Regions from separate parts of the Sporomusa intestinalis genome, predicted to be linked through region 4. Evidence: riboswitches for the same ligand, from Rfam matches in the RefSeq annotation. Region 4 holds a riboswitch; each other region holds the start of a gene.

Region 1 (5,728 bases), 2.6 Mb from region 4:
TACAGCTGGGGATCAGCCATCGGCAGCGTGGTAAAGGCATCGGTGTTAAGCTCCCGGCAAACCTTGCCCGGCAGCAAGGCCACCCCCAGGCGGGCGGCAACAATCTGAGTCATAAGCTCCTGCTGGGAGGTCTCAAAAATAATATGAGGGGTAAAACCGGCTTCTTTGCAGCGCTCAATAATTTTGTCATGCAGGATATAATCATTGCTGTATAAAACAAACTGCTCATCCTTAAGGTCCTGATAAGCAATCACACTCCGGCCGGCCAGGGGATGCCGGGGATGCATGACGATATGAAGCTGGTCGCGGACAAAAGACACCTGTTCATACAGTTCTTCCTCTTCACTGGGCACATAAATGATCCCCATATCCAGTGTACCGTCCTGAATCCCCAGCTCAATTTTCTTGGAGCCATATTCATAGAGTTTGATCTGGATATTGGGATATTCATTTTTAAACTGCCCTAACGACTGGGCAAAATCACTGACGCCGGTAATCGGCGGCAAACCAATATGAATCTTGCCTGTTTGCAGCTTCGTTATGCCATTCAGCTGTACATTGATATTGAGGAAAGAAGACACAATCTGCTGGGCTTGCTCCAGGATTGCCTCCCCGGCATCGGTGAGTTCAACAAACTTGGTATTACGGTAGAATAAGGTGGAACCAAGCTGGGTTTCGAGGTCTTTAATTGTCTTACTGATCGAAGGCTGGGAAACATGCAGGGCCTCGGCCGCCTTGCTGAAGCTTTTTTGCCGGGCCACCTCAATAAAATATTCCAATTGTCTTATATCCACGTAAATTTCTCTCCATTTTCCTTAACTATTAACGATTTAGTGCCTGTAACAGGCATATTTTCCGGCCTGTAAGTATAGACTGTTCCATAAATCACATATTTTTTATTTACAAATCCAAAAAGCAATTGACGTGTACCCCTACTATTTACTATGATACTATTATATCAAAGTTTGCAGAGAATATTACTATATTGTCGAATAATGTAATAATTGAATTATAAATGAAGGGAGAATAGTTTTGAAAGAGTTATTGCAATGTATGGCGATCATATCGTTAATGTTATTAATGCCGCTGATATTTAATTAATAGCAGGCACTCATTCCGTTTTTTCTGAGAAGCTATATTCTCACCCCGCCTTTTATGGCCGGGTGCTATTTTTTTATGCGAAAAAAGCCCGGGCCGGCAGAATTTTCACTGCCACCTGAGCTTTTTCGGTATTTCCGGGCCGCCGCCCAGTTGCTGTTAGCTTACTTGACAACCACCCTGCCGCGGACGGTCCTGCTGGGCCGCCTGCTAATCTTTTACATCCTTAGTCTGCTTCAATGCCCCCGGACCGTCCTGCGCGACAGCGACCTCGGCCTCGCCAAAGGTTTTCATATCATTGATAACATGTTCCGAGGCCTTGACCAGCGACAGACCGAGAGCGGCGCCGATGCCCTCGCCCAAATCGATATCCAGCTTAAGATAGGCCGGTACCCCGCTCAGCGCCAGTGCAGCCTGATGCGCAGGTTCCACCGCAAAATGCGAGCCGATCAGATACGCTTTGACGGCCGGTGCCAGCCTGGTGGCAAGCAGTGCCGCCGCACTTGTGGCCAGGCCGTCCAGGACGACGGCGGCCCGGTGAGCGGCAGCCCCCAGAATGACGCCAGTCAGACCGGCGATGGCCAGGCTGCCGGTTTTGCTGACAACGTCCAGGGGATCGGCGGCATCAGGCCGGTTCACGGCTAAAGCCTGCTGCACAATCTCGGCCAGCGGACTGCCGGCTACCGTCAGGGCCTTGCCGCTGTAACAGGCAACCACCGCGATGCCCGGCGCCGTGCCGCCCAGCCCCATCTCCCCCAGCCCCAGCACGCTGGCTCCCTGGGCGGTCTCTGCGCAGGCAACGGCGATGCCCGCCTCGATGGCCTGAATCGCCTGCTGCCGCGTCATGGCCGGCCCCAGCGTAATATCGCCGGTGCCGTAAGCAACTTTTTTATGGCACAGCTGCGGCCAGTGCGTCAGTTCGGCCGCAACCCCGATATCCACCACCACCGGCCGGGCCTGGACATGGCCGGCAAACGTCGGCAGCGGCGACCGGCCGCGGCAATAGTCGGCAATCCGGCCGGCCGTTGTCTGGCCGGCGGCAGCCATCGCCGCGGCCACCCCGTTGTCGGCGGCCATGACAATGATGCTTTTCCCCAGGTTCCGGGGCCGGGGGCTGCCGGTAATGCCCGCCAGCTGACGGGCTATATGCTCAAAAGAATACAAACTGTTAAGAGGCTTGGTCAGGTTATCCAGCCGTAGCTGACATTTCTCCATCGCCGCGGCATCAAGGGGTTTAATTTGGCTAATCGTCTTTTCCAGCATTCGACTGACCTCCCAGGTTATTCAGCATGTTAACGGTCGCTGTCAGCATATCCACCACGACCGAGGCCCCAATCGCCTCGCCCAGGCGGACCCCCATATCCAGGCAGGCCTCCAGATTAAGGTGCCCCAGGGCAATGATATGGGCCGGTTCCCCGGACAGATGAGAGGCGAACATAAATTCCTTGCTCAGGGGATGGAGCGCGTTGGCGATCAAGGCCGCGGCCGTCGTATTCAGGCCGTCAATTACAACCGGGCAGCGGTTGGCGGCACAGCCCAGGACAACACCGGCCAAAGCCCCGATTTCAAAGCCCCCGACCTTGGACAACACATCAATGCCGTCGCCGGCGTCAGGCTGGTTCAGGGCCAAAGCCCGGCGGACAATATCGATCTTAACCTGCAGGCGGCTGTCTGATATCCCGGTGCCCCGGCCTGTCACCTGCTCCGGCGACAGGCCGGTAAAGGCCCCGACAATCGTGGCGCTGGCGGTTGTGTTGCCAATGCCCATCTCCCCCAGGCTGAAGCAGTTATAGCCCTGCCGGACCCGGTCATTGACGATGTCGATGCCTGTTTCGATTGCCTGTACGGCCTGCTCCCGGGTCATGGCCGGCCCCTCGGTAAAATCCTGCGTCCCATAGGCTATTTTCCGGTGCCACAACCCCGGTACATGCGACATATCGCCGGCCACGCCCATATCGACGACAACCATGTCGGCGCCGCAAAAATTAGCAAAGGCATTGGCGCTGCCGCCCTTTGAGATCAGATAATTGGCCGTCATATGAATAGTGGTTTCCACCGGATACGCGCTGATGCCCTGCCTGGCCACCCCGTGATCGGCCGAGGCCACCACCATGCAGGCCCGGGGAATGTCAGGCTGCAGCCGGCCGGTTATCACCGCATACTGCCGTACCATTTGCTCGAGACGGCCCAGACTGCCTGCCGGCCGCAGCAGCCTGTCCAGTTTTGCCTGTACCTGCTGCCCAATCGCCGGTGCCGGTGCCGTAATGCGCAATAACGTTTCTTGTAGCAAACTCATAATAACCCCCCATTTTTAGTACCTCTTGCTCTTTAACCATTCAGCTGGGGAAAAACAAAGGGCTTTTTTGGGTAGTCCCAAAAAAGCCCTCTTTTCCATGAAGGTGGTGTAACGGTATTAAGGCAGGTCTCCTGGCTCCCGGTTCATCAACACTTACGCCTTCCCCTTGCGAGTGGCATAGGTAAGGTCTTCCCGGTACAGTGGCGGGCCCGCGCCTATATATGGAAGCATTGCCTTCCATACTCGGACTTCCCTATTCTCCCCCGTCAGGGGGCACCTCAACCGTGCAATATATATAATATTCACCGTCATTATAGCAGACGCGCCGGAAGGGCGTCAATGATTAAAACCCAAATCCGCTACAAAGTGACACCGTTTTTAAAAATCGTAAGCTCCCGGAAGCCCATTTTTTCCGCCTGGGTCTGCCGGCCTGAGGCCACGGCCAGCACATAGTCGACAAACACATCGGCCAGCGGTTCCAGCTCCATGCCGGCGAGCAGCTGGCCGGCATCAAAATCCATCCAGTGGCGTTTTTTATTAAACAACTCGCTGTTTGTCGCCACCTTGACCGTCGGCACAACAGTCCCCAGCGGCGTGCCGCGGCCGGTGGTAAACAGGATCAGCTGGCAGCCGGCAGCCGCCAGCACCGTTGTCGCCACCCCGTCATTGCCGGGACCGCTTAACAGGTTCAGCCCCCTGGTCTTCACCTGCTCCCCATAGGCAAGGACATCGGCGACCTTGCCGGTACCGCCTTTTTGCGTACAGCCCAGCGATTTATCCTCAAGGCTGGAGATGCCGCCTTTTTTATTGCCTGGCGACGGGTTCTCATAGATTGTTTGGTTATGGGCGGCAAAATATTCTTTAAAGCCGTTAACCAGCCGCACGGTCTTTTCGAAAACCTCCCGGTTCGCGGCCCTGTTCATTAGAATCGTCTCGGCCCCGAACATTTCCGGCACTTCGCTTAATACGGTCGTGCCGCCCATGGCGGTCAGACGGTCGGAAAAAGCGCCGACCAGCGGGTTCGCGGTAATGCCGGAGAAGCCGTCCGAGCCGCCGCATTTAAGACCGACGATCAGCTCCGAGGCCGGGCAGGCCTGCCGGGAAAACTGCCGGGCGTAGCCGATGAGTTCGCCGATAAGCCGCACCCCTTCGGCAATTTCATCCTCAACCGCCTGGGCCTCCAGGAATTTCACCCGCTCCGGGTTGTAGCTGCCCAGCACCTTTTTGAATTCCCCGATATGGTTGTTCTCGCAGCCCAGCCCCAGCACCAGCACGGCGCCGGCATTGGGATGGGCAACCAGGTCGGCCAGAATTCGCTGGGTGGCCAGCTGGTCCTCGCCCATTTGCGAACAGCCGTAGGGATGCTTAAACTCAAAGATGCCGTCGATATTTTCCCTACTGCCATATTCCCGGGCTGCCTGCCGGGCGATCAGCTCGGCATTTTTGTTGACACAGCCGACGGTCGGCACAATCCAGATCTCGTTGCGGCTGCCGACTTTGCCGTCCGGCCGGCGGTAGCCCTGAAACATTTTTGCTGCCACCGGCTGCAGTTCGGTAAACTCGGGCTTATATTCATATTCCAGGATCTCTCCCAGGCCGGTGGTCAGGTTATGGGTATGGACCCACTCCCCGGCCCTGATATCGGCCGCGGCCAGGCCGATGGGAAAACCATATTTAATAATTTTCTCGCCGGCGCCAATATTGACGAGCGCAAGCTTGTGGCCCCTGTCCACAGCCCCGGCCGCCTTAAGGCGCCGGCCGCCGGCCGTTAATTCCTCGCCGGCGGCAACCGGGGCCAGGGCAACAGCCACATTGTCATTTGCATGAATTTGTAACAACGGCATTGCTATTCCTCCAACCCGCTTCCGCTACTCGACCAATTTGGCCACAGTATCCTGGATACCATGCTCGCAGATATCGTAAAGATAGGCTGTAACCATCGGCGTGAGGCCCGGAACCGTATTAAGATCAGTACCCCAGATGCCGGTATTGCCCAAAATCGCCCGGGCGACTTTGGCGGTGCTGGGGGCACTGCCGTCATAGTCCCGCCAGGCCGCAGCACAAAACTGGAGCGTCGGCAGATCATCCCTCATGCTAAACTCGCCGGCGGCGCGCCGGGCTTTCATGACCGAACCTTCCATGCGGCCGTCTTTGTATACGGAAATCAGGGCCGCCAGCGCAAATACCAGCTTCTCGGGCAGGTCGTCCCGCTGCCGGCAGTAGGCCAGCAGTGACGGCAGATTCCTGGTTTTAAACTTGGCGGACGAATTAAGCAGAATACTCAGCAGGTAATGTGTAATAAACGGGTTCTCAAACCGTTCAATCACACTGCCG
Region 2 (5,728 bases), 1.0 Mb from region 4:
GAAGTAAGTTCGCCAGGTTTCGCCACTGGCAATCGTAAACCCAGTCGGATTGTTCACTTTGATATTGGGATGGGTGACGTTGGCCTCATCATATAACCGCAGTGCCGCATGAGCCGGCGTGGCATAAAGCAAGGCGGCCGATACACAGGCCGCCAGGAGCGCTCTTTTTTTCTGCGCCCCGCCGGATTGTTTCTTTCGTTTCTGCAAAAATTTTCTCTCCCCACTATGAAAATTCAAAATTGTGGAGGGGAACTGCTTCCCCTCCACGAGAAACCTTGGGTTATTTTTTGGCTTTGGCTGCGGCTACTTCTTTTAAGAATTTTTCCCGTTCGATCAACGCCGCCGGCGAGTTGGAGGCAAACGCCGGCGCGACATAGCCCTTCAAGGCTCGCGGCGCAGCCACTTCGTCTTCGTAAATGGTCACGAAATTGAGGCCGGGGAAATCCGACCCGCCGGTAAACGTGGTGAGATCGGCAAGTGTGGCAGCGGCGACTTGGCCGCCGGAATTGTAGATAGCCAAATCTTCGCCTCGGACAAACCAGGTGTTCGCATTGCTTTCCGAATACAGCAAACCCCAGAGGTAGCCGCCGTCGGTTGTAGCTTGCACCGGTATTGGAACAATACTCGAAATCAGCGCCCCGCCGGCCCCGAGAACTGTGCTCAAATCGGTCTGATACAGCCGGTAGCTAAAGGCAGCAAAGCCAGCAGTAAACTTTCCGGTAAGAATATAGGCGTCATTCCCGTCAGCGCTGAAGGTCAGCGCCCGGAAATCGAACCGGTCAGTTTCATTATCTGGATCGGTATTATTAGGAGCCGCTACGAGCAGGTCAGTGACCGCCAGCGTGCTTGGATCAACCCTCTGGATACGGGAACCGGGGTTCCAATTAAAGGGATAATTCGGCGGATAGGCCTGATCCAACTGCGGGCCGCCAACGGCAGTCAGGATGAGATGGTCGTCCGTACCATCGTTATAGGCCTGGATGCTGAAGGCATTTTGAGCCGCTCCGCCGCTTGTTGACGAGCCATAGGGGCCGTTAACGGCTACCGGTGGGCTGCTGAGCGCAAGATCCAGTTGTACTATCGTGCTGTTCAGGTAGTTGGCGCTAGGCGCGCCGGCCGTCAGGTTCGTGCCGCTATTGAATACAGCATAGACATAGTCGCCGATGATATCCAGATCGACGCCGTAGGTTTGGTTGCTGCCGACCGTCAGCGCCGGGAATTGATAATAGCCAGTCTGCGGCGTATAGGTATCGCCGTTCGGACCGTTGCTGCGCACGCGGAAGACAAGTCTGTTGTCATAGTCGATGCAATAAATATCGACTGTCGTGGCATTAATTCTTCTGGTTTTGAGGGCATAGGGATTGGTAACGCTTACGGTGCCGTCCGTCAGTACGACAGGCCCGGCCACGGGGTTGTTCCAGACAAAAGGAGTAGTATTATCGGCATCGGCTTCATAGACCAGCCAGTTGCAAACGGCGACGCCGCTTGCCCATGAGATGGAAGCCACTGCGGCCCGGTTGAGTCCGGCGCCGTTTTCGAAATATAATGGTTTGGGATCAGAACCGATGAAAGGACTGCCCCCGGCATTGGTATAGGTCGTTCTTACTCCTTTATGCACGAGGATGGCAGGAGGCGGACTGGGATTGGGATATGTGGCAGTGCCGACATCGCCTCTGGGAGTACCGGTATAAGTATACGTTCCATACATTACCTTACTAGCCATAAGTTTTCACTCTCCCATTTTTTACTGTTTACCGTATGACCGTCAACAGCTGGCGGGCTGCTGAGGTCTTTTTCTTAGTGCTCACGAAAAAAACCGCACCTCCTTGTTAGATTTCCTTATCGCAGCCTGCCGAACGCCGTCATCGCGCCCGGGCAGGACGAACAGGCTGAGTTACGCCGTCGCCGCTGCTGCTTATTGTTGTACCTTGGTTATTACGTCGGCGGTAATGTCGATACCGCCGTAGATCACATTTGCTGCGTCAATCACTACGGTCAGGCCTTTGGCTTTTGCAACGGCCTCAATTGATTCTTCGATCTTGTCGCCCACCGGTTTCATCAGTTCGTCTTCCCGCTGGGCCTGCTGGCGGGACAGCTTGTCACTGTAGGCCTGTTTGTCGGCCGGCGCCAGGTCTTTGGCGTTGGTGTCATAGTCTTGCTGGGCCTCGGCCCGCAGGCGCTGGATGCGCTGCATCAGGTCCTCAATGCCGGGGTAGGCGGCGAAAACCTGCTGGCGGTTGATATAGCCGACGGTTTGTTCGGTCTTGGCTTTGGCTTTGGTCCTGGCTTTGGCGGCCAGCGCCGGCGCGGGAGCTAACAGTCCGGCCAGAAAGCAGGCGGCAATAAGCAGGGCTAAGATTGCGCGTGTTTTGTTCATGGGTTGTATCCTCATCTAATCTCTAAATTTGTTTGTACAAGCCAGGCTTGTACGCCGGCTGTCCTGTACCATAGGGCCGGACAATCCAGCAGCTAAATAACAATAAAGAAAACACGGCTTGCGCCGAGCCTGTGGCGAAAGCGGAAGCCGATGTTGCCCTTATCCAGGGAAAGTTAACCTTTCTGTCAGGATAAAAAGACTCCCTTAGCGGGAGTGCTACGCTGACCGGCCGCAATGGGACCCCGGTTCCACGTAATCTCCTCCCTGTCGCTCGCAGGTACTATAGGCGATTGCTGGATAAGGCAGGTCTCCTGACTCCGGGTCATTGCTGGCTGCGCCTTCCCCAAGCAGTTGCTTAAGTGGCTCTGTCTGCAGTTCGCTCCCCGTTACAGTGGCGGGACCGTGCCGGTGTTTCACCGGTCTTCCCTTTTAAGCCCCGCAGGGCACCTATCCCACATAATGATGTTGTTCGTTGCAGCCTATGCAAACTGGCCGCAGAATATGACTGCCGGTTTTGACTGATATCGCTGTCCGGCTGCTTCCCTGTACCTCCTTTGTTCGCTACCTGTTGTAGGCTGGGCCGGTAAATAGCCAGGGCTTACGACGGCCGGCGTTGGCATGATAGCCGCCGTAAGCTGCCCTGCTGTTGCCGCAGGTCTGGCAAAGATGTCCGTACAGGCAGTTCTCCCGGCAGGCGGACTACCTGTACGCACTATGACAATAATTGCCGTTTGGTACGGCAATTATGATACAACTGTGTCGTAACGCAACATGGCTGGGTGCGAAAAATCCGTTATCCCTTCACAAGTTTTCTATTGTATGTTCACAATGGCAAATAAAAAGAAGCCTCCTGTGATAACAACACGTAAGGAAGGCTTCTGCTTGTAGCCCGGAAAAAACTGCCGGCACAAAACACGCACTAATCCCCTCCCTATCGCTCGCAGGTCAACGGTGATTGTCATGCAGGCAGTTCTCCTGGCTCTGGGTCATCGCTCCACCAAACCTTCCCACGACAGAGACGTCGTACCGTCGACACATATGTGTTCGGCACTAGCCTCCTTTAGAGGCGTCGCACCGTCAACTCGTGCGTGTTCGGCACTAGCCTCTTTTTGAGGCGTCGCAGTGGTATAAAACATGGCTTTGCTCCCCATTACAGTGGCGGGACCGCGCCGGCTTCCAACCGGCTTTTCTATAAAGCCCTTGCGGGCACCTGCATCTTATTGTATTTATTTTTGTTTTAAGTAGTGTGATTTCCTAATTCTGACAATACCACTTTTGTAATGTTTTGTCAATAGGTTTTTTAGACAGGTACTCTTGCGGCAAGCGGCAGTTTCCGCTTGCCTGCCCCCGCCCGGACGGGCTATAATAGCCTTAGGGTGGTGAACGGATGGAAGCATTATTGCAACAGATCCTGGGCGAGATGAAAGAGCTAAAATAAAAAGCTCCCGATCTCTCGGCAGCTTTTGCATTCCCTGGTGGGATTAACTGGACTCGAACCAGTGACCCCTACGATGTCAACGTAGTACTCTAACCAACTGAGCTATAATCCCGTAGCACATAACATATTATAGTAAGATTGCAGGCAAAAGTCAAGCATTAATTAGGCCTTAATTTTGTCCGGCCAGAAACAGGCAAACGCTACTGGCGCAGTGGCGTTTTGTTGAGACATAAGAACGACGATACCCTAACGGGCATCGTCCTATAGGACTTGGCTTGTGCCAAGTCCTTTCTTATTTTTAGTACAGGATGTTATTGGCAATAACCAGGCGCTGAATTTGGTTGGTGCCTTCGTAAATCTGCATAATCTTAGCGTCGCGCATGTATTTTTCCGCCGGGTATTCCTTGGAATAGCCATAGCCCCCCAGCACCTGGACCGCGTCAGTGGTCACCTTCATGGCGGTGTCGGCAGCAAAGCACTTGGCAATGGCCGACTCTTTCGTGTACGGCGCAGCCTGATCCTTCAGCCAGCAGGCTTTATACACGAGCAGGCGGGCGGCTTCAATCTGCATGGCCATATCGGCCAGCATGGCCTGCACCAGCTGGAAGGAAGCGATGGGCTTGTCAAACTGCACGCGCTCTTTCGAATATTTGACCGCCAGTTCAAAGGCCGCCTGGGCTAGGCCGACCGATACGGCGCCGACGAACGGCCGGGCCGCATCCAGTGTTTTCATGGCGATTTTGAACCCTTCCCCTTCCCGGCCGATTCTGTTGTCGGCGGGGATGCAAACATTCTCCAATACCAATTCACAGGTGTTGGAGGCCCTGATTCCCATTTTTTCTTCTTCCTTACCCACGGAAAAGCCTGGTGTGCCCCGCTCGACGATAAAAGCTGTCAGGCCGCGGATGCCGGCGGTTTTCCGGGTATTGGCAAAAATAATATAGATATCGGCAATGCCGCCGTTGGTGATAAAGCACTTCGTGCCGTTGATAATATAATTATCCCCGTCCTTGACGGCGGTAGTGGCAACGGCCCCCGCATCCGACCCGGCGCCAGGCTCGGTTAAGGCAAAGGCCGCCAGTTTGCCGTTATTGAGGACATCGAACATTTTTCTTTTTTGCGCCTCATTGCCTAATAAAACGACCGGATAGGAAGCCAGGGAGTTGGCCGCCGTTGTGGTGGCCACCCCGGCGCAGCCTTTGCCTAATTCTTCATATATAAGAGCAATGGAAAGAGCATCAAGACCAGGTCCGTCATACTCTTCAGGGACGGTCAGATTTAATAAGCCCGCTTCATCAAGTTTTTTCCACAGATCAGGGGGAACTACACCTTCTTTATCCATTTCCAGAGCGTGAGGCGTAATTTCTTTAGCAACAAAATCTTTTACCATTTTCTGTAGATCCAATTGATCGGGAGTAAAGTTAAAATCCATGCTTTGCCTCCTTATGGTTAGCATAAAACCAAAAAATACTAATGATAAGTATACCGCATATTGTTTTTTTTGTTAACACCTAATTGGTAAAAATATAAAAAAAAGCGCTATTTTAACAATAATTTAGCGCCCACTGCAAGCAATACCAGCCCCAATAGCTGCTGGGGGCTGCATGCAGAACGCTCAAGGCCAAACCCGCCGAAATGGTCGATAATAATTGCCGTCAGTACCTGGCCGACAATGATGGCGGTAGTGGCGTTAGCCACCCCCACACTGGGGATGCTGGCGGCGACCAGATAGATGATGCCAACGCCGATAATTCCTCCCAGCCAGGAATACCAGGGCGCAACCTGCCAGGCATACAAATTGCCTTTGCCCATGTTAAATACAAACAATAAAACCATAACCAGAACCGCTCCGGTCAATTGCACGACAAAGGTAGCCTCCAAGAGGCCGACCGCTTTGCTCAGCAGGGCATTCA
Region 3 (5,728 bases), 830 kb from region 4:
ACTGGCAAGGCGTGGCCGACAATGCCGGGGCCGATAAACTGGGAACCTTTAATCTTTTTTTACAGAACGGCGCTTTGTGGATTCATGATTCCCAGGGGCTAACCTACGATACCACTGCCTTTGAGTACACGCAGGCAGAGCTGCAGGGGACCTTTGACGGCATCAGCCATGTAACCGGCTTCCACGGCGGCGACAGCGCCGCCAATCGCGGCATCATCCAGCAAAAGAGCGCCAGCGGCATCGCCATTGAGGACTACAGCGGCAGCACGATGGTCATTTACGGCCATAGCAGCCTGGAGCCGGCGGATATCGTGGGCGGCGGCATCAGCATCAAAAAAGCGGCGGCCGGCTCTGAAATCACAGTAATGACCGACAGCAGCGGCATTGATGTGGCAGAGGAGGAAACCGTCACCAGCGTCCTGAACGCCCTGGCGGGCAAACTGACCTACAGCGGCTACACGAAAGCCAATGGGGCGGAACGCAATCTGGCAGGCAAGGTGGCCATCGGCGAGGGCCTGACCGCCCCCGGCATATTGTGGAAAGTCGGCGACATCGCCTTTGCCGAAGCCGACGGGCAGGGCAGCCTGGCGGACGGCACGGTGATTACCCCGGAAAACCCCATTGAATACGGGCAGTACGAAACCATGATCATGAGCGGCACCAAATCGGCCATGGTGTCGTCGGCCCTGCTGTGGCGGGCGGAAAATAACGATATGCAAAAACGCCTGGGAGAACTGCGCCTGGCGCCGGACGCCGGCGGCATCTGGGCCAGCGTCTATGCCGGCAAAAACAAATACGATCAGGGCAATACCCGCTACAGCACCAGCTATAAGGCTGTCCAGCTCGGCTATGACAAAGAGACAGACAACGGCTGGCGCCTGGGTGCGGCCGTAAGCCACAACGACGGGGAAAGCGACTATATCCTGGGCGGCAAAGGCGACAATACGGCGACCAGCCTGTCCCTGTACGGCAGCTGGCTGGGCGGTAAAGGGCACTACACCGACATCGTCGTAAAAGGCGGCCAGGTGAAAAATGACTTCACCGTCTATAACGAAATGGGCCATAAAGTGGCAGGCGACTACAAAACAAACGGCCTGTCGGTGAGCGCCGAATACGGCCGGCGCCTCGAACACGGCAACGGCCTGTATGTTGAGCCGCAGCTGCAGTTGAGCTGGGGCCGGCTGCAGGGCAAAGACTATACCGCCACCAGCGATGTAAAAGACGGGGACGGCAACTACCGGACCATGAACATCAGCCAGGACGGCTTTACCAGCCTGGTTGGCCGGATCGGGGTCGGCGTCGGGCACCTGACAGCCACCACCAGCATCTATGCCAAAGCCTTTTTGGCGCATGAATTCAGCGGGGACTTCAGCAGCCGGTTCACAGCCGAAGAGGCCAAAAGCAGCCGGGTGGACCTGGGGGGCAGCTGGGCGGTCTTCCAACTGGGCGGCAGCGCCAAAGTGAGCGATAATTCCTATGCCTATGCCAATCTGGAAAAGAGCACCGGCAGCGATATCGACACCGACTGGCGCGTTGACGCCGGCCTGCGCTGGAGCTTCTGATAAATATCTGTATCCGTGGTAAAAGGCGACTTCAGCCTGGCTGCTTCACAGCCTGGTATGATCACAGTGCCCACACACCTTAAACGGCGGCTGGGAAGCCTGGCCCCACAACGACATAACAAGCAGGCCTGCTATTCAGGAGAAATAGCAGGCCTGCTTGTTATGCCGAAAAATAATTAAACTTTTGCAAACGGCTTTGCGCCAATGTGAATATAATAAAATAACATAATATGGAGGTATGTAAAATGGATATAGAAAAAATTAAAACTACGATTAATGATGTCGGCCGTAAAGCCCATGGTGCTGTAAATGGATTCGCAGCTTTTCATAATTTTGAAAGCTGGCAGGTATGGGTGGGTGTTGTGCTTCTGATTGTTCTAACCCTCTTAATCGTTTTTATCCTTTGCTGAAACAAGACAGGAAGCGGTAAAATAGGCAAGACGGATAACCGCGGTGCAATCTCTTGACAGATTTGGTCATTTTATGCAATACTTTTTATGCAAGTGTCTTACAGATTGTGATAAAAGCTGCGAGTATGAAACTTCATAACTACGATATAGGTGCCCGCGAGGGCTTAATAGGGAAGTCCGGTTGAAAGCCGGCGCGGTCCCGCCACTGTAATGGGAGAGCGATTCCAAGAAATACCACTGAAACCTTGTGTCTCGGGAAGGTTTGGAGGAGCAATGATCCAGAGCCAGGAGAACTGCCTATATTCAATCACCGTTATTACCTGCGAACGATAGGGAGGCGATTGGGGCAATAGTTTATTGTGCTTATTTTACCCCAATGCATTCGCTGCATTGGGGTATTTATTTGATTATACCGACAGTAAGGAGCACCAATGCGGGAAAAAACAACAACTGTGATTGGCCTGAACGATCATAAAAAATTTATGGCTCTGGCCATACCTTTGACCATTGCCACCTTAACCACACCGCTGCTGGGAGTTGTCGACACGGCAATTATGGGCAGGCTTCCGCAAGCCGCCTACATCGGCGGCGTTTCTATCGCGGTACTTATTTTTAACACATTATACTGGATCTTGGGTTTTTTGCGGGTCAGCACTTCAGGATTTAGCGCCCAGGCCAGTGGCAGCGGTGATAAACAGGCAGTTGCACTGGCGTTGCTAAGGCCGCTGCTGATTGCTGTTGGCCTCGGACTGGTAATTGTTGCCCTCCAGTGGCCGATAAAGCAAATCGCCTTTGCCCTGCTGGCGCCGAATGAGACAGTTGGCGAGATTGCCGCCGCCTATTATCATATCCGCATCTGGAGCGCGCCGTTTACGCTGGGCAACTATGTCATTGTCGGCTGGCTGATGGGAATGGCGAAAGTAAAGCTGTCACTGGCTTTGCAGGTTTTTATGAATGTGCTGAATATGGTACTAGCCGTACTGTTTGTCGGCGGCTTCGGCTGGGCTGCCGGCGGGGTAGCTGCGGCAACGCTGATTGCCGAGATTGCGGCGTTCCTGCTGAGTGCAGCTATTTTATTAAAAAGCAGGGCAATTACACTGGAAAAGCTTTCAGCAAAAAAGATTGTTGATCCGGCGCCATTGGTCCAGATGATGAAAGTAAACCGGGATCTATTTATCAGAACAGCCTGTCTGCTGACTGTTTACGATTGCCTGGCTGCTTATGGCCTGCGGTATGGGGACACCATTCTGGCGGCTAATGCCGTTTTATTGCAACTGCATTTTGTAATGGCCTATTTCCTGAGCGGCTTTGCCAATGCCGGTACCGTTCTGGTTGGCCAGGCAATTGGCGAAAAGAATGAGGCTCTTTATGTCAAGACCGTTAAGCTGACAGCTATCTGGGGGGGCGCTACGGCCGTTGTCCTGGCAGCAATAGCAATCGCGCTTAAAATTCCTCTGATTCAAATGTTTACAACCCTCGCCGATGTGCAGCAGGCTGCATTGCAGTATAGTTACTGGATAGCCCTGTTTCCGCTGGCTGCTTTCTGGGGGCTGGAGCTGTACGGGATTTTTGTGGGGGCAACGGCGGCCGCGCCTGTTCGTAATTCACTGATATATTCTTTGATCACGTATTTCATTTCCCTGTGGCTGGCCGTTCCCACCCTGGGCAACCATGGTATTTGGCTGGCATTTATCGTTTTCAGTCTGGGCCGGTCGCTTTTCCTGTGGATTTATCTGCCGGGACTGAACAGAAAAATCGCCGCCTTGACGGCTAAAGCCTAACAAGGAGGCAGCTCAGGCCTGCAGGAAGAATATAACAACTAAACGCTATAGGGAGGGTATTTGCTTGGCTACGCAGAATTTAGTAATTCGTCCCATTCGGTCTGAAGACATAGCCGCTGTACAGGATTTTTTGTTAAAACAGTTGCGGGATTTGTTTCACCAGGAAGGTCAGGCAGCCATTACTGACGATGTCTGGGGACTGGGAAAAACCTACCTTGAACCGGAAAACTGCAATATGTGGGCGGTATTTACGCCAGCGGGAACCGTTGTCGGCTCGGCCGCGATTTGTGCTTACAATGACAGAATCGAGTTGCTCAAAGGCCGCTACCATCTGCCCACAACGGCCGAAGTGGGCCGCTGCTATATTGACGCCGGTTTACGGCGCCAGGGAATTGGCTCAAAGCTTGTCGGATTAATGACTGACTTTTGCCGGCAGCACGGGTACAAAATGCTGTATCTGCACACCCATCACTTTTTGCCGGGAGGCTTTAACTTTTGGCAGAAACAGGGGTTTGAAATTATCCTTGACCAAGGCGGCAGTTTTGAAATTGTTCATATGGAAAAGCAATTATAACCGCCAGGCAAAATACAGGCCTGTATTATAACCGGAAAGATGCTGTTCTTATTTCGGTAAGAAAGCATCTTTATGGTTTCCTGCTTATTGTTAGCTTGCTGCCGGATAAAGACAGCACCGTATACCTTATCACTAATCCTGAATAGCAGGATAATTTTTTTAATTGAAATATCCCCCATAGGGGGATATGAGTAAAAAGCAAAGTCTGAAACCAGGTGGAAACGGCGGTTAAATTACAGCAAAGTCGGGTTTGGAACGATACTATGTAGCCGGGAGATTTGCAAATGTCTAATACGGTTAGTAGCGAAACGTGGCAAGAGAAAGTCCGGGTAGTATTGACATTGGCTGTGCCAACGGTAATCGAAAACTTGTTATTAAATATTGTCGGTTTTATTGATACCCTGTTTGTTGCTAAAATCGGCTTGCAGGAAGTTGCCGCCGTCGGCGTCACCAATGCCATCGTAGCCATTTATATTGCGGTATTTATGGCGATGGGGATAGGCACCTCCTCGCTGATTGCCCGCTGCCTCGGGGCCGGAGATGCCGGCCGGGCCAAAGCCATCGCCCGGCAGTCAGCGTGGCTTGCTATCATTTTAGGTCTGTTTTTTGGTGTTGTCACATTGCTGTTTGCTGAACCTTTGCTGCGTTATATGGGAACTGAGCCTGAAGTCCTGCAGGCGGGTATAACGTATTTTCAAATTGTGGGCGTCCCGTCTGTGCTGATTTCCCTCATGACGATATTCGGCAGCATATTACGCAGTGCCAGTGACACAACCTCACCGCTGAAGGTCGGCCTGTGGGTAAATTTGCTGCACATTATTCTGGCTTATCTGCTGATCTTTGGTATTGGCGGCTGGAACGGCTGGGGAATTGCCGGCGCCGCCTGGGCTACAACGATTGCGCGGCTGGCTGGCGTATTGGCGCTTTACGTTTATATCCAAAAGTCAAAAATCGCTTTTACTTTAGCCCAGGGCTGGGCAGGCCAATTTATCCGGCCGTTATTACAGATATCCGGCCCGGCTGTCGCCGAGAGGCTAATTATGCGGCTGGGACAGTTATTTTATGCCGGCTTGATTGTCCGGCTGGGAACAGATGCCTACTCGTCCTTTATTTTTGGCGGAATCATATCTCAGTTTGCCTTCCTGCCAGGCTATGGCATTGCTGTTGCCGCCACAACAATTGTCGGCAATCATGTTGGTGCCGGCCGTAAGAATGACGCCTATCATTACGGAATTGTCATCATGGGCGTTGCTGCCGTCTTTATGGGGCTTGTCGGCATTCTGTATTTTATTTTCGCCTCTCTGGCGGGAGCCTTGTTTACCAGTGATCAAAGGGTGATCGATATGGTGACCATCGGGCTGCGGATTGACGCTTTTGCCCAGCCGTTTACAGCCGTAAGCC
Region 4 (5,728 bases):
CGATAGTGGAGCAAGTTAAAGAAAACTTATCGCCATATCAAAGGGCCGCTATTGACAACAAGAGTATAGAACCCAGGCAGAAATAACAAGGAAAGTTATTATGAATTTAAAGAAAAATGGGGAGGGTCGCACGCTTTTACTCTTACTCAGTATAGGGCAGCGCAGAGGTACGCCCCTGAGCGGGGTATGAGGTTAGGCGAGGAGGCAATACATAAAAAATACTTATTTTACTCTCTTGCGTTAATATCTTATGTATGCTATAATTCTTCAAGTGAGGATAGAGCATAGGACTACGGGAGGAATTCAAGGGGTTACACGCTATACATTAGCGAGACAATTGAGAGCCTAAGATCACGTATAATCTTATTCGTGGCTAAGACAACATAACGCGCCCGTAGCTCAGGGGATAGAGCACCGGTCTCCGGAACCGGGTGCGCAGGTTCGATTCCTGCCGGGCGCACCAGAGGAAAACCAAGCCTTCTCAGTTTTATTGAGAAGGCTTTTTTATGCTTTGGACAATATCCGCAAACGCTTTTCTTGCCAGCGTTTTTGTGGTAAAATGCTGATGAAGCATAAAAATTAATGTTAAGGAGATACAGGTTTATGTTTAAATATGGTATAGCGGAGATTGTAGCAAGCCGGGAGGTTTGTGTAAATTAGACGATACAAAAACCTCCCATAAGTTATAACTATAACTTTCAGGAGGATAAAAAATTGCATAAAATAGATATGAAAAAATTAGGGTTCACCGATAGGTTTGCGGCTGAATCTACTTTATTTAATGGTCTTTATGTTGGGCGTGTTTTTTCGCAATCGAAAGATTTATATAAGGTAATGTGCGAAAACGGTGAAATGATGGCCGCGGTGTCCGGTAAATTTCGTTTTGGGGCGAAAACGCTATCTGATTTTCCGGCGGTAGGCGATTTTGTCATGCTTGACCGGGAGGTAAGCGCAAACGGGAATGCCATTATTCATCATGTGCTTTCAAGAAAAAGCGTCTTTATCAGAAAGGCGGCAGGAACAGCAAACGACGAGCAGGTTGTGGCGAGTAATATCGACACGGTTTTCATATGTATGTCGCTGAATAACGACTTTAATCTGCGTAGGTTGGAGCGCTATCTGTCCATCGCCTGGGATAGTGGAGCAGTTCCCGTTATCGTTTTGACTAAATCGGATTTATCTGACGATGTGGAACAAAAACTCCATGAAGTGGATACTGTCGCCGTTGGCGCCGCTGTGCTTGTTACCACGGCCATGCGTGAGGACGGCTATTTCCAGATAATGCGGTATATTAAAGAAGGCCAAACAATCGCGTTTATCGGTTCATCAGGCGTTGGCAAGTCTACTCTTATCAATCGCTTAATTGGAGAAGATAAGCTGGATACCAAAGGACTTAGAAATGACGATAAAGGGAAGCACACGACCACAAGGCGCGAGCTTATTCTGCTGAAAAATGGCGGCATAGTCATTGACACGCCGGGAATGAGAGCGCTTGGCCTGGAAAGTGCTAATCTGTCTAAAACCTTTGCCGATATTGACGAACTGGCGTTTATGTGTAAATTCCATGATTGTACGCACGCCAGCGAACCGGGTTGTGCGGTGCAAAAAGCGATTGGCCACGGTACTCTTTCCGGCGAAAGGCTGTTAAGCTATCAAAAACTAAAGAAAGAGGCAAAATACGAGGGGCTTAATTTCAAGCAAATTGAAACTACGAAGCTGAATGAAATGTTTAGCAGTGTAGGTGGTATGAAGAAGGCCCGCAGGTTTGCAAAAGGTAAAAATCGGGAGAGGTAAAATCAAGAAAGGAAATTGGCTTATCATCCTATATTATTTGGAGTCGGTGTTATGCGGAGCAAAGGCTTATCGCATAACAAACATGCTGTGAGATAGCCTTGCTCCATCCTAAAACTACAATTTAGGAGGAGCATAATGGGCTAAGGTGAGAGCGACACGGTGATTTTGCCGTGTCGTTTTTTTGTTTCCGAATTACCTTGTAGGGTGCATTGTAATAATCTAACTACTATAATTGATTTATAGCAGCAAGATAAAGGATTAACGGAGCGAGGAGCAGAGGAACTAGCGTCATGCTGAACGTCAATGAGAATATGCGTGTATTAAAGGCTATTAGTAGTATGCCAATAGATATCCGTACCAAGCAACCGGATTCTGGCCTTGGAAAAAAAGACTTGACTGTATGACCGGTATATAGTTTACGCTTATAAACCAGAGTAAGTGGTGCATGTTGACAGATAGATTCCAAAAGGCAACTATACTTGTCATATTTTGCCCCAAATAATAGGATGAGGTGGATAATGAGTTAAGTGGTTTACCTTAATATGAATTACATATCGCTAAGTCAGGTGCCCGTTTAGGGCTTAATAGGGAAGTCCGGTGCAATACCGACGCGGTCCCGCCACTGTAATGGGGAGCAAACCCGAAGATATGCCACTGGGACAAGAGTCTTGGGAAGGTGCGGGAGAGCTATGAGCCAGAGCCAGGAGCACTGCCTGTCTGATGATCGCCGTTTTACCTACGAGTGATGGGTGGAGATTGCATTTGGCGTTTGCTTGCTTGGGAATGTTCCTACGTGAGTCTGCGCAGCTTGTCCATTTACTCCTGGTCCTAGACCAGGAGTTTTTATTTGGATCAATGCTGTAGAATCCCTCCCCCGGCTGCCATAACCGGGAGTTTCCCATTTTTACTTCTCCTTTCTTCTGGCATCAAATGGCCTTAATTTATTCGGTTATAGTCACTAGATATTTTTTTATCTTGAAAGGAAGAATGCTGATGAAAAAGAAAACAGTTCTGAAAAGCCGTATGCTGCTGACGGCCATTGTTGCCGGTTTATGTTGTGGGGGCGGCACAGCCGTTTTTGCTGCTGAAACAGTAGAGGATTTTACACTTGATTCGATAGTAGTAACGGCTACCCGTTATGAGAAAGCAGATGTTGATGTTCCTGCATCCACTACCATTTTGACGAATCAAGATTTAAAAAATACTGGTGCTGAGAATATACACATGGCTTTGCAAAAAGTCGCCGGCCTTGCTTATACTACATATGGCCCTAACGGGAATCCCTATTCCACTATGTCAAATTCAATTACTATCCGCGGAGTAAGCAATGGCACCTTGGTATTAATAAATGGAATCCCGATTAATATGTCTGGTAAATATTATTTGGATTCTATTCCGGTCGAGAATGTGGAACGGGTGGAAATAGTAAAAGGTGGCGGCGCTGTTTTATATGGCAGCGAAGCCATGGGCGGCGTTGTAAATATTATTATGAAAAAGCAATTTGAAAATACCGTGTCGGCAGGTATTGGTAATTTCGGACAGCGCAATTATAATGCAACATTTAATTTAGGTAAATTAAATGTTGGCTATAGTAAAGACAAATGGGGCAAACTGGATAAGATTCAAACCAATAAAGATGCTGCCGGGGATAGGGACAGCACCTTTAAGGGTTCTGATAAAAACAGTGTGTTTTTAGAATATAATTTCGCTGATAATTTCGCGTTTTTATATAATTACATGGATAATGAAAACGGCTATCAAACATGGTTTGGCGACAATTGGAAAAACAGCAATGCTGCTCAGGCCGGCGATTTGCAAAATGATAAAACCTATACCAACAAGTACCATATAGCGCAGCTTAAATATAGTGAGGAAAATTGGCAGGCCAGTTTGTATTATAATCAAAACGAGCCTATTACAAGAGGGTTTACCAATTATTCCAGTAAAGGAGTCCTGAGCCCATCGCTTGATGCGACTGATCAAAAGGACAGGACTTACGGGCTTGATGCCCAGAAGCATTGGCAGATAAATGATAGGACCAATACTGTTTTTGGCTTTAATTATAAAAATGAATATTTTAAGCAAGCTAATGCGACTACCTATATGCAACAGGAAAGAAAAGTTTTTGGTGTGTATGGACAATGGGAACAAAAGCTGAATGCTGTAAATTCGTTTATTTTAAGTGCCCGTGAAACCTGGACTGCCGGTGCTGACAAGGATGCAGATTATAGTAATTTTAGCGCATCTGGACAATTTATTCATAAATTAGGTGAAAAGGACAGGGTATATGCCAGTATTGGCCAGTCGTTCATTTTACCTACCTTTAACCAAATGTACGGCAGCACCTATAATCTTTTGCCGGCGCCGGAATTAAAGCCCCAAACCGGCACCAATTATGAAGTTGGCTGGAAAAAAGCTGATGACAGTCATCGCTGGAAGGCTGCGGTATATCATATTGATATTAAAGATAATATTAGTGCAACATGGGAGCCGTCAACTGGTATATCAAAATATAAGAATGAAACTTTTAAAAACACCGGTGTTGAGTTAACCTGTGATATAAGCGGGGAAAACGGGTGGTCGTATAGCTGGGGAATTAATTATGGAAATCCTAAAGTAAAAGCCGAAGGTCATAACCTTGCTGCCAAAGAGTATTGGGACAGAAAATATGGACGCTGGCAGTTGACTGGCGGAGTAAGTTATCAAAAAGATAAATGGAGTACAAGCTTAAACGGGACCTATTTAACAGAACGTGTCGGCACGCCCTCGGCTGCGCCTTCTATGAAAATAAAGCCATATTTTCTGACCAGCCTAAGCTCCACCTACAGCATGGACAAAGATAACGAAGTTTCCCTAGCTATAGATAATCTGTTGGATAGAAATGATATTGTAAGCCATACAGGCACTAATTATTATGCAACCCCCTGTAACTACTTATTAAGTTATAAACATAGGTATTAATTTAAAGCAATAAAAAAGACCGCACACGTTCGCTTCCGGTCGGGTGCACCATAAGAAATTCAAGCTTCCGGCAATTTGGCGGGAAGGCTTTGTGATGAACAGTATGACAATGGGGGACGTCAGGCTATTTTCGCCAGTCTGGACGTCCCCCATTGTCTGCGTAGAAAAAAGGAGGGGTTCCCCCTCCTTTTATCAACTGGCATATTAAACTCAGAATTTATAGGTAACGCTAACGCCCAAGCCTTTGCTTTTGGCATCGAATTCATAACCGGAGTTTTTAAACTCAAGGTTGTCGAATTTTTTATAACGATAGAACAAATTCAGGTCTGTGTTTGCCGCGAGACCATACCCAAGACCTAACTCGTAAGAATAATTGTCATCGCCTAACGCAATGGTCCCCCAGCCGTTAAGCTTGTCCGACAGTTTGGTAACTCCCGTAACGCCAATTTGCGCAACCGTCGTAGAATCAATGTCGGCAGACCCTGATCCCGATATAGTTAAATCGCCGCTTAACCGTTGTATGCCTAGAAAGGCGTAAGCATGGGGATCTAATTTATATAGCAGATTGAGTTCATGCACTTTGCCGTCCACTTTGCCGGTATAACCGTACAAATAGGTGCTACTGGAATCTAAGTTTTGGTATTTATACTGCAGGGCAAATTTGTCACTGAGACCTGTTGTGACGCCAAAATCCAAGTTGGTCTTTTTGTCCCAGTCAATTGAACCACCGCCATCGGATGTTTTTAGCTCAGAGCGAATTATGCCGATTTCGGCGGACGAGGTGCCTCTTTCAAAATCGGTATAAGGGGATGCGGACGCGACAGCACATGACAGTAGCATTGACATCGCGATGACTAATAATATTTTTTTCACGGTAAACAGCTCCTTTGTAAGTTTTAGCCAGTTGATATTCTAATTATATACGTACGGGGGGGCGTGAACAAGGAATAGATAAATAAAATTCAAACTATTC

The links. A riboswitch is a leader RNA that binds a small molecule or an ion and turns the genes downstream of it on or off. The one in region 4 is predicted to bind cobalamin.
Region 1: linked by a shared signal. The riboswitch ahead of cobT (nicotinate-nucleotide--dimethylbenzimidazole phosphoribosyltransferase) and the one ahead of ACZ481_RS08305 (TonB-dependent receptor plug domain-containing protein) in region 4 are both predicted to bind cobalamin.
Region 2: linked by a shared signal. The riboswitch ahead of ACZ481_RS13450 (OmpH/Skp family outer membrane protein) and the one ahead of ACZ481_RS08305 (TonB-dependent receptor plug domain-containing protein) in region 4 are both predicted to bind cobalamin.
Region 3: linked by a shared signal. The riboswitch ahead of ACZ481_RS12535 (MATE family efflux transporter) and the one ahead of ACZ481_RS08305 (TonB-dependent receptor plug domain-containing protein) in region 4 are both predicted to bind cobalamin.

What each region holds. Positions count from the first base shown of each region.
Region 1 is NZ_AP042390.1:4,811,671-4,817,398, forward strand. Features, by position in the region: gene ACZ481_RS22345 (LysR family transcriptional regulator) at 1-794, opposite strand, end outside; gene ACZ481_RS22350 (nicotinate-nucleotide--dimethylbenzimidazole phosphoribosyltransferase) at 1,309-2,361, opposite strand; gene cobT (nicotinate-nucleotide--dimethylbenzimidazole phosphoribosyltransferase) at 2,342-3,394, opposite strand; cobalamin riboswitch at 3,499-3,690, opposite strand; gene ACZ481_RS22360 (UxaA family hydrolase) at 3,754-5,238, opposite strand; gene ACZ481_RS22365 (tagaturonate reductase) at 5,263-5,728, opposite strand, start outside.
Region 2 is NZ_AP042390.1:2,860,776-2,866,503, forward strand. Features, by position in the region: gene ACZ481_RS13440 (TonB-dependent receptor domain-containing protein) at 1-207, opposite strand, end outside; gene ACZ481_RS13445 (hypothetical protein) at 281-1,723, opposite strand; gene ACZ481_RS13450 (OmpH/Skp family outer membrane protein) at 1,916-2,377, opposite strand; cobalamin riboswitch at 2,661-2,843, opposite strand; cobalamin riboswitch at 3,326-3,606, opposite strand; tRNA gene ACZ481_RS13455 (tRNA-Val) at 3,851-3,927, opposite strand; gene ACZ481_RS13460 (acyl-CoA dehydrogenase family protein) at 4,114-5,247, opposite strand; gene ACZ481_RS13465 (DMT family transporter) at 5,355-5,728, opposite strand, start outside.
Region 3 is NZ_AP042390.1:2,665,341-2,671,068, reverse strand. Features, by position in the region: gene ACZ481_RS12545 (autotransporter outer membrane beta-barrel domain-containing protein) at 1-1,562, shown strand, start outside; gene ACZ481_RS12540 (hypothetical protein) at 1,808-1,972, shown strand; cobalamin riboswitch at 2,104-2,287, shown strand; gene ACZ481_RS12535 (MATE family efflux transporter) at 2,404-3,753, shown strand; gene ACZ481_RS12530 (GNAT family N-acetyltransferase) at 3,818-4,327, shown strand; gene ACZ481_RS12525 (MATE family efflux transporter) at 4,612-5,728, shown strand, end outside.
Region 4 is NZ_AP042390.1:1,838,853-1,844,580, forward strand. Features, by position in the region: gene ACZ481_RS08290 (zinc ribbon domain-containing protein) at 1-86, shown strand, start outside; tRNA gene ACZ481_RS08295 (tRNA-Arg) at 389-463, shown strand; gene rsgA (ribosome small subunit-dependent GTPase A) at 715-1,794, shown strand; cobalamin riboswitch at 2,342-2,525, shown strand; gene ACZ481_RS08305 (TonB-dependent receptor plug domain-containing protein) at 2,788-4,755, shown strand; gene ACZ481_RS08310 (outer membrane beta-barrel protein) at 4,966-5,628, opposite strand.